Regions from separate parts of the Methylocystis sp. H4A genome, predicted to be linked through region 1. Evidence: riboswitches for the same ligand, from Rfam matches in the RefSeq annotation. Region 1 holds a riboswitch; each other region holds the start of a gene.

Region 1 (9,910 bases):
GGCAAGGTCAATCCGACCCAGGTTGAGTCGCTGACCATGGTGTGCACGCGGGTTTTCGGCAACAACGCGACGATCACCTTCGCCGCCTCGCAGGGCCATCTCGAACTCAATGTGCTGAAGCCGGTCGTCGGCTTCGCGCTGCTCGAATCGACCATTCTGCTCGCCGACGGCATCAACAGTTTCGTCGCGCGTTGCGTCGACGGCATTGAAGCGGACGAGGCCAACATCAAGCGCTTCCTCGACCGCTCGCTGATGCTCGTCACCGCGCTCGCGCCAAAGATCGGCTATGACGCGGCCTCGAAAATCGCGCGCGCCGCGCACAAAAACGGCACGAGCCTGAAGGAAGAGGCGCTGGCTTCCGGCAAGGTGACGGAAGTCGAGTTCGACGCGATCGTGCGGCCGGAGAATATGCTCGCGCCGAGCGCGTGAGCAACCTCCTTTTGACCTCGTCCTTCGATACGCCGCCTAAAGGCGGCTCCTCAGGATGAGGTCAAGAGAAGCAACAGGGCTTCCTCATCCTGAGGAGACCGCGAAGCGGTCGTCTCGAAGGACGAGGCAGCCCTGTGCCATCGCGCGTCTTCCCCTCGCCATGCATAGGCACTAGTTTCGGCTCCTCACCGAGGAGCTGATTCATGGCCGCGATCGAAGCCGTCCTCAATACGATAGACGCCAATCTCGACGCTTCGAGAGAACGCCTGTTCGATCTCTTGCGCATTCCCTCCGTTTCGACCGATCCGGCCTATAATGCGCAATGCCTGCGGGCGGCGAACTGGCTCAAGGATCAGCTCAACGGCCTTGGTTACGAAGCGCAAGTGCGCGAGACGCCCGGCCATCCGATCGTCGTCGGCCACGCCAAGGCGAAGCGCAAGGATGCGCCGCATGTGCTGTTCTACGGCCATTATGACGTGCAGCCGCCAGACCCGCTGGAGCTGTGGGAAACCGAGCCCTTCGCGCCGCGGCTGACCGAGGGCAAGGACGGCAAGGACATCGTCGCCCGCGGCGCCTCGGACGACAAAGGCCAGCTGATGACTTTCGTCGAAGCGTGCCGCGCCTTCGAGGCGAATGGCGGCCTGCCGTGCAACGTTACTTTTCTGTTCGAGGGCGAAGAGGAGACCGGGTCGCCCTCGCTTCCGGGATTTCTCGCCGCGCATAAGGACGAACTCTCGGCGCCAGATCTCGCGCTTGTCTGCGACACCAGCATGTGGAACGCGTCGACGCCGGCGATCACGGTGATGTTGCGCGGGCTCGCGCTCGAAGAGGTGATCATCAAAGGGCCGAGCCATGATCTGCATTCCGGTATGTTCGGCGGGCCGGTGCTGAATCCGATTCATGTGCTGGCGAAAATCATCGCCGATCTGCATGACATCGAGGGCAAGGTGACGCTGCCCGGCTTCTACGCCAGCGTGCCGGAGATTCCCGAAGACATCGCCGAGCAATGGCGCGCGATCGACTTCGATGAGGCCAAATGGCTTTCGGAAATCGGCCTCACGCGCGTTGGCGGCGAAACGGGCCGCGGAATTATCGAGCAGATCTGGGCGCGCCCGACCTGCGACGTGAATGGAATCATCGGCGGCTACACCGGCGCAGGATCGAAGACGGTGCTGCCCGCGCAGGCGTCGGCGAAATTCTCATTCCGCCTCGTCGGCAAGCAGGACGCCAAAACGATCCTGGAAAGCTTCCGCAGTTTCGTGCGCGAGCGTCTGCCGACGGACGCCAAGGCCGAATTCATTTCACATGGCGCGTCGAACGCTTTGCAACTTCCCTTCGGCTCGGAGGCGCTCAATCGCGCGCGCCGCGCGCTTGCCGAAGAATGGGAGAAGGAAGCGGTGCTCGCGGGTTGCGGCGGCTCGATCCCGATCGTCGGCGCCTTCAAGCGCGACCTCAATATGGATTCGCTGATGATCGGCTTCGCGCATGACGACGACCGCATCCATTCGCCCAACGAGAAATATTCCTACACATCGTTTCACAAGGGAACGCGCTCCTGGGCGCGTGTGCTTGCGGCGCTGGCGGCGGCGTGATCGCAGTGAGAGGAGCAATCTTCTACGGCCACGCTCTTGACTCGTGATGCGATCGGCATTCTATTTTGCAGCAGACGGTTCCTAACGGGATCAAAATGGGAATGCGGTGAGCGCGCTGCTTCGTGCGCAATTCCGCGGCTGCCCCCGCAACTGTAAGCGGCGAGCCGACGACCACTAAGCCACTGGAGCCATAAGGCTCTGGGAAGGCGGTCCGAGGCGACAACCCGCGAGCCAGGAGACCTGCCGTCGCTTCGTGGTCACGCGCGAAAGCGTCGGGCGGGGTGCACCGATGCGGCCGATGCCTCTCGCCTTGTCGGCGTGTGGGCAAAGACCTTCGCAGTGACGGCCCACGTCTCGCTGCGAGTCTACGCGCATGCATATCCACATTCAGAGCCCCGCCTTGCGCGGCGCATTTCTGCTGTCCTTATCGCTCTCCACTTCCGTCGCTTTCGCCCAGCACTCCTTGCCGGTCATCGAGGTCGGCCCTTTAAGCCCGGCGCAGCCGGGTTCACCCGGCGCCGACGTCGAAGACCAAACCGTCGTCACGCCGACGCGCGTTGAGCAGCCGGCATCGAGCACTGGCGCTTCGGTCAGCGTCATTCATGCGCGTGACATTCAAAAGCGCGGATCGCTCGGCTTCAACGACGTTCTGCGGGGCGTTCCGGGACTTGACGTCTATTCGAATGGCGGGCCCGGCGCGCAGACCTCCGTCGCTTTGCGGGGCTCGACGCCAGGTCAGACGTTGGTGCTGATCGACGGCATCCGCATTGGCGATCCGACGAGCACGGACGGTTCGGTCGACTTCGGTCGGCTGCTTCCGACCGACATCGAGCGGATCGAAGTGCTGCGCGGTCCGCAATCGGCGCTTTACGGCTCGGACGCGATGGGCGGCGTGATCAATATCATCACGCGTCGCGGAAAGGGCGCGCCGCAAGGCTGGCTCATGTCGGAAGGCGGCGCCTATGGGACGTCGTCCTCGCGCGCGTCGATCTCCGGCGCCGACGGGCAGGGCTCCTACGCGCTGTCGATCTCCGGCCTGCATGCCGATGGCTTTCCGCGCTACGGCTATCGTCAGCAGCGCCCCATCGTGATCGGCGATCAGACGACGCCGCTGCCGCCGCTGCCCGCCAATGATCCGACGAACAATGTCGGCGTCACCGGGCGCATCGGCTATGAATTCACCGAAGATGCGCGGATCGAGGCGGGCCTTGCCGGCTACGACAGCGCCATTCGCTACGACAATCCCTACGCCTTCAGTCCTTTTAGCGTTTTCGATTCTTTCAATCATCAGCATGCGACATTCATGCAGGGCTATGTGCGGCTCGGCGCCGATATGTTCGACAAGAGTCTACGCAACCGGCTGACGCTCTACGCCAACCGCGGCAATCGCGACGCCTGGATGACGGAAGCCTGTTTCGACATGCAGAGCTTCCTGTCGCAAAACTGCCGCTTTGGCTATCTCGGCGGGCGCAGGGGCGTCGAATATCAAAGCGATATCGCGCTTGGCGCCTTTGGTCTCGCGACGCTTGGCTCGCGCGTCGAAACCGAGACGGCGCAGAATTCGCGCGAAGCCTGGATCGTCGATGATTACGCGCCGACGCACGCCGTCCAGACGACATGGTCGGGCTATGCGCAGCATCAATTCACGCTCTTCGACCGCCTCGATATTTCCTACGGGGGCCGCGCCGATGCGGTGAGCAAGAACCAAACGTTTCTCACCTGGCGGACGATGGCGAATTTCCGCATCGATGAGATCGGCATGCGGCTGCGCGGCTCCGCCGCCACCGGCGCCAAGACCGCTTCGCTCTTTCAGAGGTTTTCCGAATATGGCGATCCGGCGCTCGCGCCCGAACGCGTGCTCGGCTTCGACGCCGGCATAGATCAGAGCTTTTTTGGCGGGCGCGCCACGGCCTCCGTCTCCGTCTTTGCCAATCGCTATGCGAATCTCGTGCAGTTCGGCAAGGCTGAGAGTTGCGCGTCGACGCAAATCTTCGGCTGCTATTTCAACGTCGGACGAGCGGATACGCGCGGCGTCGAATTTTCGGGTGAAGCCAGTCTCGTGCCCGGCGCTCTGCTGTTGCGCGGAAGCTACACGTTTCTCGCCGCGCGAAATCTCGATGACGACGAGAACAGCATCTACGCTGGACGCACGCTGCTGCGCCGTCCGCGTCACAAGGGCATGTGGTCGGTCATTTATACGGGCGCGCCGGGTCTCGAACTCGAGGCGCGCGCCAATATCGTCGGCTCCGCGCATGACGTGGATTTCATCTTCAACAAACGCGTGATGCTCGCGCCCTATGTGCGGCTCGATCTCTTCGCGAATTACAGGCTGACCGACCAGCTGACGCTGCATGGGCGCATCGAGAATGTCGGCAATGCGCTCTACGAGGAGGTCTACAACTATTCCACGACGGCGCGCGCCTTTTATGGCGGCGTGAAATACGCCTGGTGACGAATGAATGGCAGGGAGATCGATATGGAAACCAACGCGGACGTGACGCCAAGTATAACGCCAAGACGCATCGTCGAGCCTGATGGCGCGGCGCTCGATGTCTTCTCGCTGCCGACAGATCCGGCGAGTCTCGAAGAGCTCATTCGTGACCTTTTCGAACATCACTGGCGCGAGATCGTCTTCGGGCCGATCATTCAAGGCGCGGCGTGGGAGATCCACGCCGACCGCGCGCCGACGCGCATCAGGCTGCTCGACGGCTATCTCACGGTCGCCTTCGGCGTCACGCATTTTCACGTCTGCATCGGCGAGAACAAGGGATCGCGCGCGCGGCCGACGTCGCCCGAACTTGCAAAACTCAGGCGCACGTCGCGCGCCGAACTCTATCGCCGGCGAAACATGAGCTGCGTGCCGATGTCGTGGGGACTGCAGCTGTTCAACGGCGCCGGCGAACAGCAGATCACCGTGCTGCTGCCCAATCCCTTCCTCGACGCGGAGACGGACAAAGTCCTGAAGGAACCGGATTGGTCGCGCCTCGCGCTGTGGGACAAATTGCGTGCGCGCTGGTTTGGCCTGCACGAACCCGATCCCATCGATCGTTCAGCAGGGCGGTTGCGCGGCGGCTGACGCGCCGCGCTTATGAATTCACTTCCCCAATGTTCACTTGAAAGGAGAACCTCATGTCGCTGACGCTTTCCACTCTTCCGACGACAAACCGCCGCGCTTTTTGGTTCGCGACCTTCATCGCCGCGAGCATTATTCTGAGCTTCGGTTGGGCTTGCGCCTTGCCGCTCGCGGGTTTCGCCGCCGTCGCCGCGCTTACAACGGCGCGTCGCGAGGCCCTGCTGCTGACGGGCGCAGTCTGGTTCGCCAATCAGGCGGTCGGCTTTCTGTTCCTGCATTATTCGACGGACGCCATTACGCTATTCTGGGGCGGCGCGCTCGGCGTCATCGCTCTGCTCTCCTGTGAAAGCGCCGGACTGATCGCGCGCCGCTTTCATGGGTTTGCTGGAGGACTCGCCGCTTTCCTTGCGGCCTTCGTCGTCTATGAGAGCCTGATTCTGGCGGTCACGGCGGCGACAGGACCCGGCGTCGATCATTTCACCGCGCCGGTCGTGACGCGGATCTTTCTCATCAATCTCGGCGCCTTTGCGGCGCTGTTGATGTTGAAGGCGGCCGCCGCAGTTGCGTATCGCGATGCCGCGAAGACGTTCGCTTCGCGCCCGATCTAGGCGCGAAGGAGCCATGGACGAAGGTGCTCGCGACCCTCAGCGGATGTTTAATGCGGCTTTGGTTGAGTCGCTGACCGGTGAGATCCGGGAAGAAGGAAAGAACAAGGACTAACTCGCGATGGCCTTGTTCTTTTCGCCGAACAGGGAATCGTCGCCAGCGCGTGCGCGTCGCTTCTGACCCTCTCCACAACGCGACCCACACGTCTGAGTTTGCTTCGAAAAATATCTGAACATAAAACAGCCAAGATAAATATGCTTGATACTAGAACAACTTACAGGATTGAGGCATAATCGTTTTGAATGTAGCATCAGACGGATCGCCGGAATTGAGGCGGGAAATAGCCTCGCTGAGAGCGCAGCTGGCCGCGTCGCAGCAGCGCTACGAAGAGATTTGCCATCGGATCAGAAACGAATTGCAGGTCTTATCGGCTCTCTTTGCCGCGCAGCGGAGACAGTGTGGCCATCCGGTACAATGCGACATCTGCGTTTCGCGCATCTGCGCGACCGCGGCGCTCCACGGCGCGCTCGATACGAATGAGCACGAGATTTGCAGCCTCGGCTCTTTCGTTAGGCTTCTCGCCGAAACTCTGCATTCGGCCTTTGACAGTCGTTATGAGAGCATCGTGACCATAGACGGGGATTTCGAAATTGACTGCGCGCGCGCAAAAAGCGTCGGGCTTGTGGTCGTCGAAGCGACGGTAAATGCTCTCAAATACGCCCTCGTCGGTCTCGAGAAGGGCAGGATCGAAACGCGCGTCCGGTGTTTTCGGGGCGAGGTCGAGCTTGTCGTTGAAAACAACGGAGCGCCCTTTCCTTTAAAAACATTGTCCCAGTCGACCAAAATTTCAGGAAAGGGCCTTACGCTCATGCATGATATTGCGGCGCACCTCGACGGAGCCTTGGAGATCACGCCGAGTCCCATGGGAACTGCCCTGCGGCTCACTTTTCGGGTCGCTCCCGCAGCGATGCTAGGGGTTCGATAAGCCACGGCGATTTGCTCAAGCGCGCACTGCGGTCGAACGCGCCAGCGCGAACAAGAGATTCTCAGTCGATTGACAGGCCCGCGGCCCGACGCGGATCTTTGTCGGGCCGTGTTCCTGCGGCGTGTCGATCCTGCGCCTAGGCGCCAGCGCCGACGTTCGCATCGTTGCCGCTGTCGCGGCGGCAGGCCATCCGCACGCGTTCCCGCAGCCACATATGCGCGTGATCTTTTTCGTGGCGCGGATGCCAAAGCATCATCAACGCGTAGCGCGGCAGGTCGATCGGGATCTGCAGGATTTTGAGTGGAGCCAGCTGTACGAACTGCTCGGCCATCCTTTGTGGCAGACAGAGCATGAGGTCGGTCTTCTCGAGAATCCAGGGCGTCGTCAAGAAGTTCGGCAGAACAAGAAAGACGTTTCTACGTAGCCCCAGCTTTGCGAGACTGTCGTCGATCAGGCCCGTCCCTGCTTCCCGCCAGCTGATCAGCACATGCTTGCATTCCAGAAATTGCGCCAGACTGATGTGATCGCCCGGGACTTGCGCGTTCGATTTTCTTGTGAGGCAAACGATGCTCTCGCCCATCAACATCTGCGAACAGACATGCGGCGCGCCGCCGAAGATTGCGTCGAAGCCGATCGCCAGATCGATATTGTCTTTCTCGAGCACGATGTGGGGCGGCCCGGTTATCGGCTGCCGAATATGCACCTCAACATGTGGGGCGATGCGGATCATCGACTCGGCAAGCGTCGGCAACAGGGCGAACCCGACATAGTCGCTTGTGGAGATCACGAAACGCCGGCGACTGGTCGCGGGATCAAATTCTGGCGGGGGTTCGACAATCCTTTCGATCTCCCGAAGCACGGCCGCCGTTGGCTCCAGCAACGCAAGCGCGCGCGCCGTAGGGACCAAACCCGATGCGGACTTCACCAGTATCGGATCGTCGAGCTGGTCGCGCAGCCTGCGCAAAATATGGCTCATGGCGGGCTGGCTCAGGCATAACTTTTCTGCGGCGCGCGACACGTTCTTCTCTTCGAGAAGCGCCTTCAACGCCAGCAACAGATTGAGGTCGAAAGACTTGAGGTTGACCATCCTGTCGCTGCCTCCTGCGAATTGAGACTGCTGTTCCGAACTCGTCGACGGCAGCTCGTCTAGGGGTTTAGTTCCCCGAATGAGTTCATAAGATTTTCGAATTTTACCGCGTCGGCGACAATCGATAAAGCTTCCGACGGCTTGGGCCGGAACAAGATCCAAAAATGAAGGCCGCGAAGCGTTCGACGCTTCCGCGCCGTTGGGCGAGCGGCGCAAGCGTCGAGGAAAGCCGAGGAGGACCGCCATGTCCATCAATGTGCCTGCGGACCGTCCGCCGATCGATCCGCATCCGCTCAGCCCCTATGTTGCGTGGGCCGGGAATCGAAACCGTGATCCGATTCTCAACATGTTCAGAGTGATCTTTCCGAACAGCGGCAATGTGCTGGAACTTGCGAGCGGCGCTGGCAACCACATCAACTATTTCGCGCCGCATTTCCCAAATCTGTCGTTTCAGCCTTCCGACTATGACGTCGAAGTGTTCGATTCGATCAAGAAGAAGCGCGACGAAGCAGGCGGCAAGAATATCTTCGATCCCATCAAAATCGATCTGACTGAACCACAGACCTGGCCCAGCGCCAGCGATCGGCTCTACGACGGCATTTTCGTGGTGAACCTCTTCCAGGTCGCGCCGGTCTCGATCTGCGACGGCATCGCTCAAGTCGCCGACCGCGTGTTGACCAAGAATGGCTTTGTCGCGATCTACGGACCCTTCAAGGTTGACGGCAGTTATACGACCGAGTCAAACGCCGCTTTCGATCAGGAGATCCTCGCGCCCAAGATTGCCGAATGGGGCCTTAAGGACGTGCGTGATCTCGAACGCGCCGCCAACGCACATAATATCGCGCTTAAGAAAATTATGGACATGCCGGCGAACAACTTCATTCTTCTCTTTGGGCGCGCATGACGCGAGCGCGGCCGAAGAGAATTGACGCGCCATGACAGAACCGGCGATGGCGAATAGGGGGGTGGCGCTCGTGACTGGCGTTGGCGCCGAGTCGGGCCTCGGCGCCGCGTTGGCGCGGCGTTTCGCGCGCGAAGGGCTCCGCGTCATGGTCGCGGGCCGCACGCCGGAGCGGCTGCGAATCGTCGCCGAGCAGATTGCCGCCGCGGGCGGCGCGGTCGCGATCAAAGTCGCAGACGCCACGAGCGAAGCCGATGTCGCCGCCCTCTTCGACGAAGCAGACCGCGACGGCGACCTCGCGCTGGTCGCCTACAATGTTGGGAGCAATGTCGCCGCTTCCACTCAGGACACGACGCCCGAACTCTTCGAGCGCCTGTGGCGACAAAACGCTCTCGGCGGCTTCGTCGTCGGGCGGGAGGCGGCCCGGCGCTTCTCCCAGCGCGGACAAGGCACGATCCTGTTCACCGGCGCAACGGCGTCCTTGCGCGCGCGTCCGCCCTTTCTTGCCTTCGCCGCCGCCAAAGCCGCCTTGCGCGCCGTCGCCCAAGGCCTTGCGCGCGAGTTCGGTCCGAAGGGCGTTCATGTCGCCCATATCGTCGTCGACGGCGTGATCGCGGGCGAATATGCGGCGACGAATTTCGCCGACTACGCGCGCTCCAAAGGCGCGGACGGCGTCCTTGCCGTCGACGACATCGCCGACGCCTATTGGGCGCTGCACTGTCAGAAGCGCAGCGCCTGGACTCACGAAATGGACCTTCGGCCCTTCAAGGAGCCTTTCTAGGTCCGCAAATTACCGCCGGGGAGAAAGCAGAAAATGGCGACGCGAACGAAGTGGCGCTTTGTCGGCGACTATCTCGAGAACTGCAATTGCGACATCGTCTGTCCCTGCCTAGTCTCGACCAAGGCCATGATGGCGACTCCGACACAAGGGTGCTGCGACAACATTTTGGCGTTCCACATCGACAAAGGCCATTATGGCGACGTGGCGCTGGATGGGCTGAATGTGGCGCTCGCAGCGCATGCGCCAGGCCCAATGGCGGAGGGCGACTGGACGCTCGCCGTCTATATCGACGAGCGTGCAACCGACGAACAGACAGCCGCTCTGGGCGCAATTTTCGGCGGCGACGAAGGCGGACCGATGGCGGCTTTCGCGCCTTTGGTCGGAACGCATCTCGGCGTCAGGAAGACATCGATCCATTACACGATCGAGGGAAAATCACGCTTCGTCGAAATCCCG
Region 2 (9,910 bases), on a different contig from region 1:
CTGCGCCATTCGCGCCGCGCATCGAAGCGGCCCACGCATCGCGCGAAGAGGTGGCAAGAGCGACCTGCAGCACCGGCGCGTCCGCGCAATCGAGCACGCTTCCGCTGTCGCGCCGCGCCGAAAAGGCCGTGGCGTTGAGGATGACGTTGGGCGCGAAAGTCTCGAGCGCACGCGATACGAAAGCTTCGCTCTCGGCCTCTTTCAGGCTCGCCACGTAAACCGCCTCGACCGCGAAGCCGCGCTGCGCCAGCGCGTCGGCGAGCGCGATGATCGGCGCGACATCGTCGGCGAGGAACATGGCGCGATAGAAGACGATCGTCGCGCGCAATTCGCCGCCGGCGCGGCGCGCGAATTCGAATTGTCCGGCGTTGGCGACGGGAAGGCTTTCCCGCCACTGCGCCGGACGGCCGATGAGAGTCGATGCATAACCGAGAAACGAACGCAGATTGTCGGGACCGCCGTCCTGAAAGAACCGCCAGATTCGATTGAGCGTCTCCGCGCCGAGCGTCGACGCTTGCTTCAGACGCGCGTCGTCGTGCATATCGCCGGGAACGATCGCAAGCGCAATACGCTTCGCGCGCGCAAGCGCCTCAAGCTGTTCGACGCCATAAGCCCAATAGTCCTTGCCGCCGAGCAGCCGCACGACGATCAGCCGCGCATGTCGCGCCACGGCGTCGAGATAGAGATCGACGGAGTAGGGGTGCTTCAATTGCGTCAGCGACGCGCAGCGAAAGCTCGGGAGGCTCGCGCCGCTTTGCTCATAAAGTCGCGCCAGCAGCCGCAGCTCGGAATCCGAAAAGGACAGAAACACGATCTCTGCTGGAGATTGTCCGAGATCGACGGCGGCGCCGGCGTCGTCGAGATTATGGAGATCGCGCGGCAGAAGATGCATGGCGTATCACGGCTGCGCCAGCGTCGCGATCACCGCGTCGCGATTAAGGCCTTTCTCGCCGATGATCACGACGCGACTCATGCGCGGCTCATCGGGCTTCCACGCCCGATCGAAATGATGTTCGATGCGCGCGCCGACGCCTTGCACGAGCAGGCGCATCGGCTTGCCGACGACTTCAACGAAGCCCTTGATGCGCAGCACGTCATGCGCGCGCGCCGCTTCAGCGAGTCGCGCAACCAGCGCCGCCGGATCGGCGACGGCCGAGAGAGAGACGACGAAGCTGTCGAAGTCGTCATGGTCGTGTCCGGGCTCGGCGTCATGATGCGACGGACGGGTGGCCAGATCATCCTCCGCCGCCGCCGACAGGCCGAGCAGCACGAGCGGATCGACTCGCCCGCCGCTGGCGCGCACGATCTTCGCCGCTTTCCGAGCGCCGAGCGCCAGACGATCCGCGACGTCGCGTTCTTCGTCGGCGCCCAGCAGATCGGTCTTGTTGAGGATGATGAGATCGGCGCAGGCAAGCTGATCGTCAAACACCTCTTCAAGCGGATTGTCGTGATCGATCGTCCGCGTGTCTTCGCGCTCTTGCGCGATCGCGTTGAGATTGTCGGCGAAACGGCCCTCCGCCACGGCCTTGCCGTCGATGACGGCGATGACGCCGTCAACGGTCAGCTTCGAGCGGATCGCCGGCCAATCGAACGCCTTTATCAGCGGTTTGGGCAGCGCCAGTCCTGATGTTTCGATGATGATGTGGTCGGGACGCTTTTCATGCGCGAGCAGCGCTTCGATCGCCGGGATGAAATCGTCGGCGACGGTGCAGCACAGACAGCCGTTGGCGAGTTCGACGATGTTTTCTTCCAGGCAGTTTTCGACGCCGCAGGCGCGCAGGATTTCGCCGTCGACGCCGACGTCGCCGAATTCATTGATGACGAGCGCGAGGTGCCGATCCTTGGCGTTCTCGAGCACATGACGAATAAGCGTCGTTTTCCCCGCGCCGAGGAAGCCGGTGACGATCGTTGCAGGGATTTTGGTGCCGCTCATGACGCCTCCTGTTCACGCGATAAGAGTCGCCAGACGAGACCGGCGAGCGCGCCGGCGAGCGCCCAGCTGATCGCCTGAACGGCGAGCGAGGCGGCCGCGAAGCGCGCGGCGAGCTCCGCCGGCGCCGTGCTCTCGGGCGTCGCGGGCTGCGGCGCGAAGAAATGCGGCGCGACGATCAGCGCGACGGCGACGATCTTTGCCGCCGTCGAGTCAAGCCGCAACAGGGCAAACAGTCCGGCGCCGGTGGACAGCGCGGTCGCGAGCCACCAGATTTGACGCGCGGCGAGTTCGGTTTCCGCCATGCCGGGAAGCTGCGGCGCGAGGCCCAGACTCGTCGCGAGCCCCGTCGCGGCGAAGGCGCAGGCGCCCCACAGCGCGGCGCGGCGCGGCGCGATGGCGTCGCCAGAGAGAAGCATCGCGGCGAGCAATATGAGCGCGTAGCCGATCGAGACAGCGATCGTCGCGAGGCTGGTCGTCGCTGTGCGGCTCAGGCCGGAAAGCGCTGCGCCCGCGTCGCCGCCGTCATGCGCATGCTGCGCCGCCTCATAGACCTCGGCGGCGAGGATGAGCGGCGTCGTGGTGAAGTGCTGCAGGGCTGCGACCGCAAGCCCGGCGACAAGGCCGGCGATAAGGCCGGTCGTCAAAACGCGCGCGATCAAGCGCGTTGCGGCCTAGTGACAGGGGAAGGAGAGCGCGTGGCGCGTGTCATGCGCCGCGTCATGCACGCTTTCTGGATAGGCGAAGCCCGCAAGCCAAACAAGGCCAAAGCCGAGAGTGAGCGCAACGACGGCGGCCTTCAGCGCGTCGAGTCTCGAAGCGGCGAAGGCGGTGGAATTAACGGATTTGACGTTCATATCGGTCTCCCTGCCGCCCCACCGGCGGCGATGCGATGCGCGCGGCGATCCGAAAACGATCGCCCTGACGGCAGGTCTCCTGGCTCCCGGGTCGTCGGACCGCGCCGCCTTCCCAAGCATCACGCTCAGTGGCAGATGGCGCGGACCTTGCCGGCTACAGTTGCGGGGGCAGCCGCGGAAAAAGGCGTAATGCCCGCGCCGCGTTCCCTTTTCACTTCTTGCGAAGGACCGTCTCGACTAGTCATATGCGCGGCTTAGGCTTCCGTCAAACGGGCAGAGGAGCGCTTGTGACCGAGATGAATGTAGACGACGAGGCGCGCCGCCATCGTCTCAAGATGGAGAAGCGCAAGGCCGTCCAGGACGCCGAGGTCGCCGGCAAGACGGTCGCCCGCAAAGGCTTGCTGATGGTCCACACCGGCGCCGGCAAGGGTAAGTCGACGGCGGCCTTCGGGCTGGCGCTTCGCGCGCTCGGCCATGGCTGGAAGATTGGCGTCGTTCAGTTCGGCAAGGGCCAGTGGCGCACCGGCGAGCGCAATATGCTCGAAAAGCTTGGCCAAGAGTTCGGTCAAGAATTCGGTCAAGTCGCCTGGCATACGCTCGGCGAGGGCTTCACCTGGGAGACCCAGGACCGCGCGCGCGACGCGGCGGCGGCGCGGCGCGCCTGGGAGAAGGCGCGCGAACTGATGGACGACCCTCACATTCGCCTACTGGTGCTCGACGAATTGAACATTTCGCTGCGCTATGAGCATTTGCCGCTGGAGGAGGTGCTGGGCGCGCTCGCCGCGCGTCGCGACGATCTCAACGTCGTCGTGACCGGACGCAACGCCAAGCCGGAGCTCATCGCCGCAGCCGATCTCGTGACCGAGATGACTCTCGTCAAGCACCATTTCGGCGCCGGCGTCAAAGCGCAGGAGGGAATCGAATTCTAATCTGGAGCCTATGCTCTGAAGGCCGCCGGCATATCGCTCTTGGCAGCGGCTCGCGTAGAGAATACGCTTTGCGGGCAGGCAGTTCCGTGACGGACAGGGACGCGCGCCAGCGACGCGAGCAGGCATCCCGAGGCGCGTCAGTCCTAGGCTGAACTCTCAACATCATCTGGACCCGAAAGCTCGATGGACGTTTACGGCGCGCTCCGCTTTTCCGCTGCGAGGATCTCCAACGAACTGTTTTCGGCGGGATCGATTTTTTCGGTCTATTCCCTGGCGACGACGTTTCTCATCGCCGTTGTCGCGCTGGCCTATCAGCGCAAGATGCGCCGGGGGCGCGTCAACCCGCGGGCCATGGCGCGGGCGATCTTCGACAAGCGACTTCTGCTATCCAAATCGTTTGCCGCGGACGTCAAGCTCTTCATCCTGAGCGTCGTTCTCATGCCGGTCGTGGTGGGCGCGCTCGTTCTATCGTCGAATGCCGTCGCGACGCTCGTGAGCGCCGCGCTGCGCGGTTCGTTTGGCGCTTTTGCGCCGGTCTCTTGCTGTGACCTTTCGATAAAGCTCTTCTCTACCGCTGCGCTCTTTTTGGCCTATGAGATCGGCTATTGGGTCGATCACTACCTCAAGCATCGAATTCCGTTTTTGTGGGAGTTCCACAAGGTTCATCACACCGCCGAGGTGCTTACCCCGGTGACGAACTTTCGCAATCATCCGATCGACAACATCATTTTCGGCTACATGCTCGCGACGTTCATTGGTGCCGCGTCAGGCATATTGGCTTGGGTCTTTGGGCGAACCACAGAATCCTTCACGGTCGACGGGAAGAACATCCTTTTCATCTTCTTCCTTTGGACGATCGGGCATCTTCAACATTCGCAGTTCTGGATTCCCTTTCGCGGGATTTGGGGACACGTCGTCCTAAGCCCCGCGCATCACCAGATCCATCATTCGACAGATCCGCAGCACTTCAATCGCAACTTTGGCAGCGTTCTCGCCATTTGGGACTGGATGTTCGGATCGCTCGAGATGCCATCGACCAAGAACCCGCGCCTTAAATACGGGGTCGAGGAAGACGCCGCGGACCCGCATTCGTCGCTCGGACTATTGGCGACGCCAATTTATAGAGCCGCCCTCGCGTTCTGGCGCGCGCTCGCCGATGCGTGGAATGCAGGGAGTGAGCGACTGGAGCAGCGACGTCAAAGGCTAAAGAGCACAGGCATATTATGAGCCGCATTCGCGCCGATTTGCTGCTTGTGCTGGCGGCGTTCATCTGGGGGACGGCCTTTATCGCCCAAAAAAACGCCGGCGAGCTTATGGGCCCCGTCACCTTCGTCGGCGTCCGTTTTCTCCTGTCGTGCGCCGCGCTCGCGCCGCTGGCGCTCTACGAGCGCCGTCACAGCGGCTCTCCGCTGAAAAAGGGCGATTTGCCTCTCGCCGGCCTTATCGGCTTTTGCGTCTTCGCCGCCGCCGCTTTGCAGCAAGTCGGCCTTGCCACGACAACGGCGACAAACGGCGGATTTCTCACGGCGCTATATGTCGTGCTCGTTCCAGTGTTCGTCTTTGCGCAGACCGGCGTTAGACCCCGGCAGGTCGTTCTCGTCGCGGGCCTCGGGTCTATCGCGGGCGCCTGGCTTCTCACGGACAACGCGCAGCTCCAGAGTTGGACGTCGGGCGACGCCTTGGTTCTGATTGCGGATATTGCGTGGGCGGCCGGGATCAGTCTCGTCCCGACCTTTCTCGCTCGTACCGATCGGCCGTATTTTTTGGCTTTCGCGCAGTTTGGCGTCATCGGCGTTCTTGGAACCGTCGTGGGCCTTGGCGCCGAGCCTTTTTCGCTCGATGGCCTGATCGCCGCCCTGCCGTCGATTCTCTATGCGGGGCTTTGCTCCGGGGGGATCGCCTTCACGCTTCAAATCGTGGCGCTCAACTATACGCCAGCGGCCGAAGCCGCGCTCATCATGTCGCTGGAGAGCGTTTTCGCAGCCTTGTCGGGCGCCATCCTGCTGTCCGAGCGCCTCACCGGGCCGGCGATGCTGGGCGGGTTGCTGATCCTGCTCAGCGCCGTCTTCGTCGAAGCTGGACCGGCCGCGCAAAATATTTGGGCGTCGCAATATTGGAGTCGGCTGTCGCAAGTGTGGAGTCGGGCGCGTTAGAGCAGGTTCCGAAAAAGTTGACAGACTTTTTCGAGGAGAACCTGCTCCAGCATTTTGATTTTGAGCGATTCCTTATCGATCACATGATTCCCTGTGATCAGGAAGCGCTCTAAGCGTCCGAAAAAGTGGAAGCCGACGCTCGATCACGTCGAGAACGTCGGCTCCAAAATGATCTGCGCGGTAACCGGCCGATCGCCCGCCAGAAAGACAAGGGCCGGGAGCTTGCGCGCCCGGCGAGTCTTTTCGGCAGGGGTATGTTTTACTGGATCATGCGGGCGGTAGAGCCAACGCCATCGCCCTGGATGCCGCCGCGGTTGCCCGTGCCGTTGGTTCCTTCAGGAGAAATCCAGTCCGGAACCCAGGTCAGAGCGACGACGACGAACGCGACGAAGGCGGCGATCCAAAGCAGCATCTTGCCGATATCGCCGGTATTGTGAACGTTGACGGCCATGCGTTTTCCCCCTGTTCTTGATTTTACGTGAATGCTTGCCGCATCGAGAGGGAGCCTAGCTTGTTTCCGATCGGATGGCAATGCGCTCTTGCGGGGGCTCAAAGCGCCGCCAAAAAATCAATATTACCGTTGAGATTCAAATCGTTAACATGCGACAAGAGGTCGCGGACGTTGCAAAAAATTAAGCGCATTTCCTGTCCTCGCGTTCCCTTCGAACGCCGATCCGCCAGCCACGCATCGAACGGCTAAAGCGTCCGCGCGGGTTGGTCGGCGGCGGCCCTTGCCGGACGTAGGCGCATCGCCTATAAGCGCGGCATTCCACAGGCGAGGGTTACGCGGCGTCTGCCTCAAGACGTCGCTCCGGTGGCCGGTTCTCCGGCCTCTTTCATCTCTCGCCGAGGTTCAACCGGAGAAAAGACACTATGGCTCTGCCCGATTTCACCATGCGCGGCCTCCTGGAGGCCGGCGCTCACTTCGGCCATCAGTCGCATCGCTGGAACCCGAAGATGGCGCCTTATATCTTTGGCGCCCGTAACAACATCCACATCATCGATCTCGCCCAGACGGTGCCGCTGCTCCATCAGGCGCTGAAGACGATTTCGGACACTGTCTCCAAAGGCGGACGCGTGCTGTTCGTCGGCACCAAGCGCCAGGCGCAGGAACAGATCGCCGACGCCGCCAAGCGGAGCGCTCAATATTACATCAATTCCCGCTGGTTGGGCGGCACGCTCACCAATTGGAAGACGATTTCCGGATCGATCACCCGTCTGCGCAAGCTCGACGAGCAGCTTTCGGCCGGCGCATCGGGCATCACCAAGAAAGAGCGCCTGCTGCTGACCCGCGAGCGCGACAAGCTCGAAAAGGCGCTCGGCGGCATCAAGGATATGGGCGGCACGCCGGATTTGATCTTCGTGATCGACACCAACAAAGAGCAGCTCGCGATCAAGGAGGCGAATCGCCTCAAGATTCCGGTCGTCGCCGTGCTCGACACCAATTGCGATCCGGACGGCGTCAGCCATCCGATCCCCGGAAACGACGACGCGGGCCGCGCCATCGCGCTCTACTGCGATCTCGTGGCGAGAGCCGCCATCGACGGCATTTCGCGCAGCCAGGGCTCGGTGGGAATCGATATCGGCGCCGATGAGTCGCCGGCGCTTGAGCCCGCCCTCGAGGCGCGCCCGGTGGTCCGCGAAGATTTGCGTCCCGCCGAGGTCGCCGGCGCGGAAGCAGATACGCCTGTCGAGGCCTTCGAATTGCTGTCGGCGCCGCGCGGCGCTCCGGACGATCTCGCCAAGCTGCACGGCGTCGGCCCGCAGCTCGTCAAAAAGATGAACGACGCCGGCGTCTACCACTATTGGCAGCTTGCCGCGATGACTCCGGCGGACGTCGAAAAACTCGACGGCGAATTGAAGTTGAACGGCCGCATTGCGCGCGACGGCTGGGTCGATCAGGCGAAGGCGCTCCTCGCAGCCTGATCAATCCGTCAAGTCCAATGCTTAAGACGCGCGCGCCGGTCCAGTGGGCCGGCGTCGTCGCATGACTCTCCGAGAAGGAATTTCAGCCATGGCTACGATCACCGCCGCCCTTGTGAAGGAACTGCGCGAGAGCACCGGCGCGGGCATGATGGATTGCAAGGCGGCGCTCACCCAGACGGACGGCGAGTTCGAAGCGGCGGTCGACTGGCTGCGCAAGAAGGGCCTCTCCAAGGCCGCGAAGAAAGCCGATCGCGTCGCCGCCGAAGGGCTTGTCGCCGCGCTCGTCTCAGAGAATTCGGGCGTCGTCGTCGAGGTGAATTCGGAGACGGACTTCGTCGCCCGCAACGCCGATTTCCAGACGCTTGTGAAGAACATCGCCGAAGTCGCCTTAAAGAGCGGCGCGAGCGACGTCGAGGCGCTCGGCAAGGAAGCCTATCCCGGCGGCGGAACAGTGAGCGAAGCGATCACCCATGCGATCGCGGGCATCGGCGAGAACCTGACGCTGCGCCGCGCCGCCGCGCTCAGCGTCGGCGCGGGCGTCGTCGGCCGTTACGTGCATGCGCAGGTCGTCGACGGCCAGGGCAAGATCGCGGTGATCGTCGCGCTCGAATCGACAGGCGACAAGGACGTGCTGGCGACGCTCGCGCGCCAGCTCGCGATGCATGTCGCCTCGGCCAATCCGCTGGCGCTTGACGCTTCGGGACTCGATCCGGCGACGGTCGAGCGCGAGAAGAAGCTGCTTGCCGAGAAGAACGCCGGCAAGCCGGAAAACGTGCTGCAGAAGATCATCGACTCTGGCATCAAGACCTACGCCAAGGAGGTCTGCATGCTCGATCAGGTCTCGAACCACCCGGATCACGGCGGCAAGAACGTCGCCCAGGCGGTCAAGGAGATCGAAGGCAAGGCCGGCGCGCCGATCGCCATCAAGGGCTTCGTGCGCTACGCGCTCGGCGAAGGCATCGAGAAACAGACGAGCGACTTCGCCGCCGAGGTCGCGGCGGCTGTGAAGGGGTAAGACATTCCTCCGCTTGTGGTGAAAAGGTTAGTGCGGGCCGGGGCGTTTACCCCGGCCTTTTTTTGTTTCCGCGAACCTCTCCGCGTCATGCCCGGCCTTGTGCCGGGCATCCACGGGTCTACTCAGCGGCGCCGCGTGGATGGCCGGGACAAGCCCGGCCATGACGGCTGAAAGTCCGCGCCGTCACTCCCCACACATCGCCGCCGCGACTTTCGCCTTCGCCTTATCCTTGGGGCCGAGTGCGCAAAGAAGATGCAATAGCTGTTGGCGATGCTTTTGGTTGTCGCGGCCTCGCGAAACAATCGCAGCCGCGCGGCGTTTAGCTCCTGACCTGATCTTCGTCGCAGGGCGAAGATCGAGCAGAGGGAGCAGCGCATGCGCGCCAAGAAGACCGCCGCCGACGCAACGATTCGCGGACCGCGCGTTGAGAGCGCGATCGACGCCGCGACCTCCGTGCTCGGCTTTGACGATGCGCCGTCCGCGCGGGAACTGCGCGATCCGCGCGAACTCTATCCCAAGCCGCCCTTCGAGAAGCAGACGCAGCCCTGGCCGGGTCTCGCCGGCCTCATGACGCCGCGTCCCGATCATGGCGAAGAGAGTTACCGAGGCTCGGGGCGTCTCCTTGGCCGCAAGGCGCTCATCACCGGCGGCGACAGCGGCATTGGCCGCGCCGCGGCGATCGCTTTTGCGCGCGAAGGCGCTGACGTCGCGATCAATTATCTGCCGGAGGAGGAGGCGGACGCGAAGGAGGTCATGGACCTCATGGGCGAGGCCGACGTCAATGCGGTGGCGCTCCCGGGCGATATTCGCGACGAAGGCTTTTGCCGCAAGCTCGTCGACGACGCGGCGCGCGATCTCGGCGGCCTGGATATTCTCGTCAACAACGCCGCGCGTCAGCATGCGCGCAAATCGATCCTCGACCTTACGACCGAGGATCTCGACTGGACGTTTCAAACCAATCTTTACGCGCTGTTCTGGATTACGAAAGCCGCGCTTCCGCACCTACAGCCGGGATCGTCGATCATCAATACGAGCTCGATCGTCGCCTTCGACCCTTCGCCGCATCTGCTGGATTATTCCGCGACCAAGGCCGCCATTCT
Region 3 (9,910 bases), on a different contig from region 1:
CGTTCGTCGCCAATCTCCCGCTCGTCGCGCGCCGCGATTTTGCGCAACTCGCCAAGCTGTGCGGCGTCGACGACGAAGACGTCGCCGACATGGCGGCGGAGCTGCGCCGGCTGGAGCCCAAGCCCGGCCGGGCGTTCGGCGGCGCCCCGATTCAGCCGCTCGTCGCCGACGTCATTGTTCGCGCCGCTGCGGACGGCGCCTGGCATGTGGAGCTCAACGCTGACGCGCTGCCGCGCGTATTGGTCAATCACAGTTATGCGGCGCAAGTCAGCGCCGTCGCCACCGGCCCCGCGGACAAAAGCTTCATTTCGAGCTGCCTGCAGAACGCCAACTGGCTGACCAAGAGTCTCGAGCAGAGAGCCCGCACCATTCTACGCGTCGCTTCAGAAATCGTGCGATTGCAGGACGCCTTCCTCACGCATGGCGTCGAACATCTGCGTCCGCTGAACCTGCGCACCGTCGCTGATGCGATCGGCATGCATGAGTCGACGGTCTCGCGGGTGACGTCGAACAAATACATGATGACGCCGCGCGGCGTCTTCGAGCTCAAATATTTCTTCTCCGCGTCGATCGCCACGACGAGCGGCGCCGCTGCGCATTCGGCCGAGGCGGTGCGCTTTCGCATCAAGCAGATGATCGATCGGGAAACGCCCGACGGCATCCTGTCGGACGACGCGATCGTCGAACGGCTGAAGGCGAGCGACATTGAAATCGCCCGGCGCACGGTCGCGAAATACCGCGACAGTTTGCGCATTCCATCCTCGGTCGATCGCCGCCGCGCCAAGCTTGCGCAGGCGCGCATGACAACCAATTAATTGTCCTATGTCGTCCTGAGGCTTGAAGCTTCGCCGTTGGGGAAGACTCCATTGACTTCGCACGCCGAGGCTTCTAACGCTGCGCGGAATTTCCGCTCTTTGGTTAGATGGCGGGCGATTCGCTGACCCCTCAGGCGGAGTTCCAGGGCGGATGGGGGCGCGTTGGCGGTTGGTCTGACGGCGGCGCGGCAGGCGCGGCTGGCCCTTTCCGCGCCGAAACTTCGCTCGCAACGAAAGTTCGGATTGCAAAATGTCTCTTAGGGTTTCCGGCAAGAACATCAACATCGGCGAAGCGCTTCGGTCTCATGTGACGCAGAGGCTGGAGACGGCGGCGGCGAAATATTTCGACGGCCGAGTCAGCGGCCACGTCACCATCTCGCCGGAGGGCTCGGGCTTTCGAGCCGACTGCAGCCTGCATCTCGCCTCCGGAATCGTGCTGCAGGCCGACGGCCGCGCACAGGAGCCCTACGCCTCCTTCGACCAGGCGGCGGAGCGCATCGAAAAGCGCCTGCGCCGTTACAAGAGCAGGCTCAAGAGCCATCACGAGCATGGCGACGGCGCTCAGGCCGAGGTCGTCGCCTATCACGTGCTTGAGGCGCCCGATCAGGAAAATGAGGCGTCGGCGGAGTTCAGCCCCGCGATCATCGCCGAATCCACCACGCAATTGCGCCGGCTGTCTGTTTCGGCGGCGGTGCTCGACCTCGATCTCACTGGCGCGCCCGTCGTGGTGTTCCGGCACGCCAACACCGGCCGCCTGAATGTCGTCTATCGGCGCGGCGACGAAAATATCGGCTGGATCGACACCCCCGAGTCGGAAGGCGACGCGCGCTGACAGCAAAAACGTCGTGGGACGGCCATAATAACGGCCTCCTCGGCACGTATCTTGCCATTTTCCCACGTCCCTTCGGGTTTGGCGAAAATAGCGAGACGTTGAAATTTCAAGGATGGTCTGCGCCTTCGGCGGCCCTAGACCTCCCATGAGAAGCAGGATGATCGTCGCATGCGGCCAACGGACTTGGTTTCGCCGGATTCGGTTTGCGCCTCACTGAAGGCGACGACGAAGAAGCATCTTCTCCAGGAACTCAGCGAGAAGGCCGCGAAGATTTGCGGGCTTCCCGCGCGCGAGATCTTCGATGCGCTTCTTCACCGCGAGCGGCTGGGCTCGACGGGAATTGGCGAAGGCATCGCCATTCCACATGGCAAGCTCGCGAAATTGAAGGGGATTTACGGCGTGTTCGGCCGTCTTGACCGGCCTGTCGACTTCGGGTCTCTTGACGGCGCGCCGGTCGATCTCGTGTTCATGATCCTCACGCCCGAGAGTTCGGGCGCTGATCATCTCAAGGCGCTTGCCTGCGCGGCCCGGATGCTGAGGGAGCAAGGCCTCGTGGCGACGCTACGCGGGACGCGCGACGACGATGCGCTCTATTCGCTGATCGCGCAGCGCTCGAAGCCGTTTGCGGCATAAATCGCGCCGCTCCTTAGAGCGGCGCGCTGCGTTTTTGGGCGCCGCCTCCATGCGAAGCGTGTCCGCCTTTGCGGCCGGCTTCCGAAGCGAGCGCATGATCGCGCGAGAAGCTCCGCTTGGCCGGATTCACGCTTTGACCGCCCTTGCGTCCTGCCCGGGCCGCAAGATCGGGGTTCTGCGAGAAACTTCGTTTCTCGTCAGGAACGCTCTGGCCGCCCTTGCGTGCGATGGCCCGCTGCTTTTCGGGATCCATTGACGCAAAACCGCGGCTGGATTTTCTATTCTCGTCCATGGGCCGCCTCACAAAGTTCCCCCAGCGCCTTGGGCTATAACTCGCGGGGTCGGCCAATGTTTCTGGGCGGTGGCGATTTATCTTCGCAGTCCCGAAGGATCCCCCCGCCGGGACGGCGAGGGCGAAAAATTTAATGTTTGCAATAAGATCAGAGATTCACATGCCGACCCGCGGCGCGCTTTGTTCGCGGCGTCCGGCGCGTCGTTCAAAAAACAGCGCCTGGCTGATGACGGCCTTGAGGCTTTCGACGTTGAAGGGTTTGGCGATCAGAAAGGCCGGTTCGGGCGGCTCGCCGGTCAAAAACCGCTCAGGGTAGGCGGTGACGAAGATCACCGGGATGGACAGAGAGACGAGGATCTCGTTTACGGCGTCGAGCCCGGAACTGCCGTCCGCGAGCTGGATATCGGCGAGAATCAGTCCCGGGTTGCCTTGCTGTATGGCCGCCAGCGCCTCGGCGTGAGTGCGCGGCATGCCGACCACCCGATGTCCCAGCTCCTCGACGATGCTCCTCAGATCATGGGCGATCAGGGGCTCGTCCTCGATAATCAGCACGTCGGTCGCGATCTGGTCGGCGATCTCGCCGTTCGCCGCCTCGATCAGGGCGCCAGCCTCGATCTCCGAAACATGTAGAGTCTGACCAATCTGGTCGAGATCGAAGCCTTCGAGCGCCTGCAGCAAAAAGGCTATTCGCGGCTTCAGCGAAATAGCGTCGAGATTGCGTCGGCCGTTTTCCGCCAGCGCGCCGGAGCGATCGGTGTGGGCGTTGATCGGCGACGCCGCCCAGACATCCAGGAACAGACGGTATACAGCGATGCGCAGGTCATCGGAATCTGTGATGCGGCTCGGGTCCGCGACAACGGTTTCGAGAGTGGCCAGCACATAGGCGTCGCCGCCCTCCCGATCGCCGACCAATGCGCGCGCGAAACGTCTCAAATAGGGAATATGCGCTGAAATTTCCTTTGACGCCGACATGTCTTACAACTCCAGCAGCATGGAGCCTCGCAAAGGAGAGGAGTGCGGGCTAAGCAGATTCAAAACTTGGACAATACGTCAAAACTGCTCGGCATTTTAGGGAACCAATCCTTCAGCGGTGCGTTTTGCCTACCGTCCTTGCGGCGCAGTATAACGCGGCGGCTCCAGAAATCATGCATATTAAAATAGAGGGCTCCATGGGGAATAAGAATCCGGAGAATATAGTTGCGCGGGCGAAAGCAGACGACGACGCTTTCGCAGGCGACGGGCGGTATTCTTCGAGACCGGGCCCTCGCAGGGTGGGGACGTTTGCAGGGTGGGTGATGACACGTGACGAATTCGGCGATCGTCGCCGAGGAGTAGGGGAGGCGCACTGCGGCGCACAGCCGGCCCCGCGACCGCGGCCGGTGGAATTCCAGGACTCGATCGGAAAGGAGCTCCGCAATCTCTACGACGATGTCGTGGCTCAACCGGTTCCCGATCGGTTTCTGAAACTTTTGAACCAACTCGAAACGAATGTGCTATCCTCCGCGGCGACATCAAGCGCGCCGAGGAAGAGTGAGTGAAGGCAAGCGAAGAAGCGCATTCGGCAGGACAGGGATTAAAGGCTGATCTGATCTCAGCCATCCCGAGCTTGCGCGCCTTCGCAGTGTCGATTTGCGGAAACTCCGATCGCGCCGACGACCTCGTTCAGGAAACGCTGGTCAAGGCCTGGGGCAGTCTCGCGACCTTTTCGGAAGGCACCAATCTCACCGCCTGGCTGTTCACCATTCTGCGCAACATCTACTACAGCGAATTTCGCAAGCGCCGACGCGAGGCTCCCGATCCCGACGGTCTGATCGCCGGACGATTGGTCGCGCCGGAATCGCAGCACGCGCATATGGATTTTCTCGACTTCCGCGACGCGATGCAAAAATTGCCGCTCGACCAGCGCGAAGCCCTGATCCTCGTTGGCGCCTCCGGCATGTCATATGAGGAAGCGGCTCAAATCTGCGGCTGCGCGCCGGGCACGATGAAGAGCCGGGTGAATCGCGCCCGCAATCGGCTCTCAGACCTGATGTCGGCGCCGCCAAGCGCCGAGCCGCGCGAATGGTCCTCGGCCGAGCAGCTCTCCGCAGCCACGCGCGATTGAACGCTGCTCGGAAATGCCGCATAGGGAGGCGCGCCAAACGCCCCTTTCCATGCGAGCGAGCCGATGACCGACGATCACAGAATTGAACGCGACTCCTTTGGCGACATCGCCGTGCCGTCCTGGGCCTATTGGGGCGCCCAGACCGAACGGTCGCGCGAGAATTTTCCGATCGGCGGCGATCTCATGCCGATCGAGATCGTGCATGCGCTGGCGCGCATCAAGCTCGCGGCCGCCAAGGTCAACGCCAGGAAGGGCCTGCTCGAGCCTAAAATCGCCGACGCGATCGTCGCCGCCGCCCGCGAAGTGATCGCCGGCAAGCTCGACGAGCATTTTCCGCTCGTCGTCTGGCAGACCGGCTCCGGCACCCAGACCAACATGAACGTTAACGAGGTCATCGCCAATCGCGCCAATGAAACGCTCGGCGCGCCGCGCGGCTCGAAATCGCCCGTTCATCCCAACGACCACGTCAATCTCGGGCAGTCGTCGAACGACAGTTTCCCCACCGCCATTCACATCGCCGGCGCCACGACGATCTCCGGTCGACTGATTCCCGCCGTCGAGCGGCTGCATATTTCGCTCAACGCCAAGGCGGTGAAATTCGCCGACATCATCAAGATCGGCCGCACCCATCTGCAGGATGCGACGCCGGTGACGCTCGGCCAGGAGTTTTCCGGCTATGCGGCGCAGGCCGAATACGCGGAAAGGCGCATCAGGACGACGCTCGCCGACCTTCTGGAGCTCGCTCAGGGCGGCACGGCGGTCGGCACCGGCGTCAACACCTTCAAAGGCTTTGGCGAAGAGGTCGCCGCCGATATCGCGGAGCAGACAGGACTGCCTTTCGTCTCGGCGCCCAACAAATTCGAGGCGCTCGCCACGCATGATGCGATCGTCTTCGCCCATGGCGCGCTCAACGCGCTGGCGTCGGGTCTTTACAAGATCGCGAGCGACATTCGCCTGCTCGGCTCGGGGCCGCGCGCCGGCCTCGGGGAACTGAGGCTTCCCGAGAACGAGCCGGGTTCGTCGATCATGCCGGGCAAGGTCAATCCGACCCAGGTTGAGTCGCTGACCATGGTGTGCACGCGGGTTTTCGGCAACAACGCGACGATCACCTTCGCCGCCTCGCAGGGCCATCTCGAACTCAATGTGCTGAAGCCGGTCGTCGGCTTCGCGCTGCTCGAATCGACCATTCTGCTCGCCGACGGCATCAACAGTTTCGTCGCGCGTTGCGTCGACGGCATTGAAGCGGACGAGGCCAACATCAAGCGCTTCCTCGACCGCTCGCTGATGCTCGTCACCGCGCTCGCGCCAAAGATCGGCTATGACGCGGCCTCGAAAATCGCGCGCGCCGCGCACAAAAACGGCACGAGCCTGAAGGAAGAGGCGCTGGCTTCCGGCAAGGTGACGGAAGTCGAGTTCGACGCGATCGTGCGGCCGGAGAATATGCTCGCGCCGAGCGCGTGAGCAACCTCCTTTTGACCTCGTCCTTCGATACGCCGCCTAAAGGCGGCTCCTCAGGATGAGGTCAAGAGAAGCAACAGGGCTTCCTCATCCTGAGGAGACCGCGAAGCGGTCGTCTCGAAGGACGAGGCAGCCCTGTGCCATCGCGCGTCTTCCCCTCGCCATGCATAGGCACTAGTTTCGGCTCCTCACCGAGGAGCTGATTCATGGCCGCGATCGAAGCCGTCCTCAATACGATAGACGCCAATCTCGACGCTTCGAGAGAACGCCTGTTCGATCTCTTGCGCATTCCCTCCGTTTCGACCGATCCGGCCTATAATGCGCAATGCCTGCGGGCGGCGAACTGGCTCAAGGATCAGCTCAACGGCCTTGGTTACGAAGCGCAAGTGCGCGAGACGCCCGGCCATCCGATCGTCGTCGGCCACGCCAAGGCGAAGCGCAAGGATGCGCCGCATGTGCTGTTCTACGGCCATTATGACGTGCAGCCGCCAGACCCGCTGGAGCTGTGGGAAACCGAGCCCTTCGCGCCGCGGCTGACCGAGGGCAAGGACGGCAAGGACATCGTCGCCCGCGGCGCCTCGGACGACAAAGGCCAGCTGATGACTTTCGTCGAAGCGTGCCGCGCCTTCGAGGCGAATGGCGGCCTGCCGTGCAACGTTACTTTTCTGTTCGAGGGCGAAGAGGAGACCGGGTCGCCCTCGCTTCCGGGATTTCTCGCCGCGCATAAGGACGAACTCTCGGCGCCAGATCTCGCGCTTGTCTGCGACACCAGCATGTGGAACGCGTCGACGCCGGCGATCACGGTGATGTTGCGCGGGCTCGCGCTCGAAGAGGTGATCATCAAAGGGCCGAGCCATGATCTGCATTCCGGTATGTTCGGCGGGCCGGTGCTGAATCCGATTCATGTGCTGGCGAAAATCATCGCCGATCTGCATGACATCGAGGGCAAGGTGACGCTGCCCGGCTTCTACGCCAGCGTGCCGGAGATTCCCGAAGACATCGCCGAGCAATGGCGCGCGATCGACTTCGATGAGGCCAAATGGCTTTCGGAAATCGGCCTCACGCGCGTTGGCGGCGAAACGGGCCGCGGAATTATCGAGCAGATCTGGGCGCGCCCGACCTGCGACGTGAATGGAATCATCGGCGGCTACACCGGCGCAGGATCGAAGACGGTGCTGCCCGCGCAGGCGTCGGCGAAATTCTCATTCCGCCTCGTCGGCAAGCAGGACGCCAAAACGATCCTGGAAAGCTTCCGCAGTTTCGTGCGCGAGCGTCTGCCGACGGACGCCAAGGCCGAATTCATTTCACATGGCGCGTCGAACGCTTTGCAACTTCCCTTCGGCTCGGAGGCGCTCAATCGCGCGCGCCGCGCGCTTGCCGAAGAATGGGAGAAGGAAGCGGTGCTCGCGGGTTGCGGCGGCTCGATCCCGATCGTCGGCGCCTTCAAGCGCGACCTCAATATGGATTCGCTGATGATCGGCTTCGCGCATGACGACGACCGCATCCATTCGCCCAACGAGAAATATTCCTACACATCGTTTCACAAGGGAACGCGCTCCTGGGCGCGTGTGCTTGCGGCGCTGGCGGCGGCGTGATCGCAGTGAGAGGAGCAATCTTCTACGGCCACGCTCTTGACTCGTGATGCGATCGGCATTCTATTTTGCAGCAGACGGTTCCTAACGGGATCAAAATGGGAATGCGGTGAGCGCGCTGCTTCGTGCGCAATTCCGCGGCTGCCCCCGCAACTGTAAGCGGCGAGCCGACGACCACTAAGCCACTGGAGCCATAAGGCTCTGGGAAGGCGGTCCGAGGCGACAACCCGCGAGCCAGGAGACCTGCCGTCGCTTCGTGGTCACGCGCGAAAGCGTCGGGCGGGGTGCACCGATGCGGCCGATGCCTCTCGCCTTGTCGGCGTGTGGGCAAAGACCTTCGCAGTGACGGCCCACGTCTCGCTGCGAGTCTACGCGCATGCATATCCACATTCAGAGCCCCGCCTTGCGCGGCGCATTTCTGCTGTCCTTATCGCTCTCCACTTCCGTCGCTTTCGCCCAGCACTCCTTGCCGGTCATCGAGGTCGGCCCTTTAAGCCCGGCGCAGCCGGGTTCACCCGGCGCCGACGTCGAAGACCAAACCGTCGTCACGCCGACGCGCGTTGAGCAGCCGGCATCGAGCACTGGCGCTTCGGTCAGCGTCATTCATGCGCGTGACATTCAAAAGCGCGGATCGCTCGGCTTCAACGACGTTCTGCGGGGCGTTCCGGGACTTGACGTCTATTCGAATGGCGGGCCCGGCGCGCAGACCTCCGTCGCTTTGCGGGGCTCGACGCCAGGTCAGACGTTGGTGCTGATCGACGGCATCCGCATTGGCGATCCGACGAGCACGGACGGTTCGGTCGACTTCGGTCGGCTGCTTCCGACCGACATCGAGCGGATCGAAGTGCTGCGCGGTCCGCAATCGGCGCTTTACGGCTCGGACGCGATGGGCGGCGTGATCAATATCATCACGCGTCGCGGAAAGGGCGCGCCGCAAGGCTGGCTCATGTCGGAAGGCGGCGCCTATGGGACGTCGTCCTCGCGCGCGTCGATCTCCGGCGCCGACGGGCAGGGCTCCTACGCGCTGTCGATCTCCGGCCTGCATGCCGATGGCTTTCCGCGCTACGGCTATCGTCAGCAGCGCCCCATCGTGATCGGCGATCAGACGACGCCGCTGCCGCCGCTGCCCGCCAATGATCCGACGAACAATGTCGGCGTCACCGGGCGCATCGGCTATGAATTCACCGAAGATGCGCGGATCGAGGCGGGCCTTGCCGGCTACGACAGCGCCATTCGCTACGACAATCCCTACGCCTTCAGTCCTTTTAGCGTTTTCGATTCTTTCAATCATCAGCATGCGACATTCATGCAGGGCTATGTGCGGCTCGGCGCCGATATGTTCGACAAGAGTCTACGCAACCGGCTGACGCTCTACGCCAACCGCGGCAATCGCGACGCCTGGATGACGGAAGCCTGTTTCGACATGCAGAGCTTCCTGTCGCAAAACTGCCGCTTTGGCTATCTCGGCGGGCGCAGGGGCGTCGAATATCAAAGCGATATCGCGCTTGGCGCCTTTGGTCTCGCGACGCTTGGCTCGCGCGTCGAAACCGAGACGGCGCAGAATTCGCGCGAAGCCTGGATCGTCGATGATTACGCGCCGACGCACGCCGTCCAGACGACATGGTCGGGCTATGCGCAGCATCAATTCACGCTCTTCGACCGCCTCGATATTTCCTACGGGGGCCGCGCCGATGCGGTGAGCAAGAACCAAACGTTTCTCACCTGGCGGACGATGGCGAATTTCCGCATCGATGAGATCGGCATGCGGCTGCGCGGCTCCGCCGCCACCGGCGCCAAGACCGCTTCGCTCTTTCAGAGGTTTTCCGAATATGGCGATCCGGCGCTCGCGCCCGAACGCGTGCTCGGCTTCGACGCCGGCATAGATCAGAGCTTTTTTGGCGGGCGCGCCACGGCCTCCGTCTCCGTCTTTGCCAATCGCTATGCGAATCTCGTGCAGTTCGGCAAGGCTGAGAGTTGCGCGTCGACGCAAATCTTCGGCTGCTATTTCAACGTCGGACGAGCGGATACGCGCGGCGTCGAATTTTCGGGTGAAGCCAGTCTCGTGCCCGGCGCTCTGCTGTTGCGCGGAAGCTACACGTTTCTCGCCGCGCGAAATCTCGATGACGACGAGAACAGCATCTACGCTGGACGCACGCTGCTGCGCCGTCCGCGTCACAAGGGCAT

What was found. A riboswitch is a leader RNA that binds a small molecule or an ion and turns the genes downstream of it on or off. The one in region 1 is predicted to bind cobalamin.
Region 2: linked by a shared signal. The riboswitch ahead of IYW40_RS18025 (CbtB domain-containing protein) and the one ahead of IYW40_RS08405 (TonB-dependent receptor) in region 1 are both predicted to bind cobalamin.
Region 3: linked by a shared signal. The riboswitch ahead of IYW40_RS11025 (TonB-dependent receptor) and the one ahead of IYW40_RS08405 (TonB-dependent receptor) in region 1 are both predicted to bind cobalamin.

Annotation. Positions count from the first base shown of each region.
Region 1 is NZ_JADNQY010000022.1:94,439-104,348, forward strand. It holds gene fumC (class II fumarate hydratase) at 1-429, shown strand, start outside; gene IYW40_RS08400 (M20/M25/M40 family metallo-hydrolase) at 633-2,021, shown strand; cobalamin riboswitch at 2,080-2,284, shown strand; gene IYW40_RS08405 (TonB-dependent receptor) at 2,395-4,473, shown strand; gene IYW40_RS08410 (hypothetical protein) at 4,498-5,097, shown strand; gene IYW40_RS08415 (hypothetical protein) at 5,151-5,702, shown strand; gene IYW40_RS08420 (sensor histidine kinase) at 6,029-6,685, shown strand; gene IYW40_RS08425 (LysR family transcriptional regulator) at 6,822-7,772, opposite strand; gene IYW40_RS08430 (DUF938 domain-containing protein) at 8,017-8,676, shown strand; gene IYW40_RS08435 (SDR family NAD(P)-dependent oxidoreductase) at 8,708-9,454, shown strand; gene IYW40_RS08440 (DUF1326 domain-containing protein) at 9,488-9,910, shown strand, end outside.
Region 2 is NZ_JADNQY010000028.1:284,472-294,381, forward strand. It holds gene cobN (cobaltochelatase subunit CobN) at 1-892, opposite strand, end outside; gene cobW (cobalamin biosynthesis protein CobW) at 899-1,933, opposite strand; gene IYW40_RS18020 (CbtA family protein) at 1,930-2,592, opposite strand; gene IYW40_RS18025 (CbtB domain-containing protein) at 2,605-2,787, opposite strand; cobalamin riboswitch at 2,839-3,035, opposite strand; gene cobO (cob(I)yrinic acid a,c-diamide adenosyltransferase) at 3,084-3,716, shown strand; gene IYW40_RS18035 (sterol desaturase family protein) at 3,900-4,943, shown strand; gene IYW40_RS18040 (DMT family transporter) at 4,940-5,869, shown strand; gene IYW40_RS18045 (hypothetical protein) at 6,129-6,320, opposite strand; gene IYW40_RS18050 (30S ribosomal protein S2) at 6,743-7,795, shown strand; gene tsf (translation elongation factor Ts) at 7,884-8,810, shown strand; gene IYW40_RS18060 (SDR family oxidoreductase) at 9,186-9,910, shown strand, end outside.
Region 3 is NZ_JADNQY010000024.1:139,949-149,858, reverse strand. It holds gene rpoN (RNA polymerase factor sigma-54) at 1-815, shown strand, start outside; gene raiA (ribosome-associated translation inhibitor RaiA) at 1,066-1,647, shown strand; gene IYW40_RS11060 (PTS sugar transporter subunit IIA) at 1,816-2,280, shown strand; gene IYW40_RS11055 (general stress protein) at 2,294-2,572, opposite strand; gene IYW40_RS11050 (response regulator) at 2,729-3,544, opposite strand; gene IYW40_RS22255 (NepR family anti-sigma factor) at 3,718-4,110, shown strand; gene IYW40_RS11040 (sigma-70 family RNA polymerase sigma factor) at 4,107-4,676, shown strand; gene fumC (class II fumarate hydratase) at 4,740-6,137, shown strand; gene IYW40_RS11030 (M20/M25/M40 family metallo-hydrolase) at 6,341-7,729, shown strand; cobalamin riboswitch at 7,788-7,992, shown strand; gene IYW40_RS11025 (TonB-dependent receptor) at 8,103-9,910, shown strand, end outside.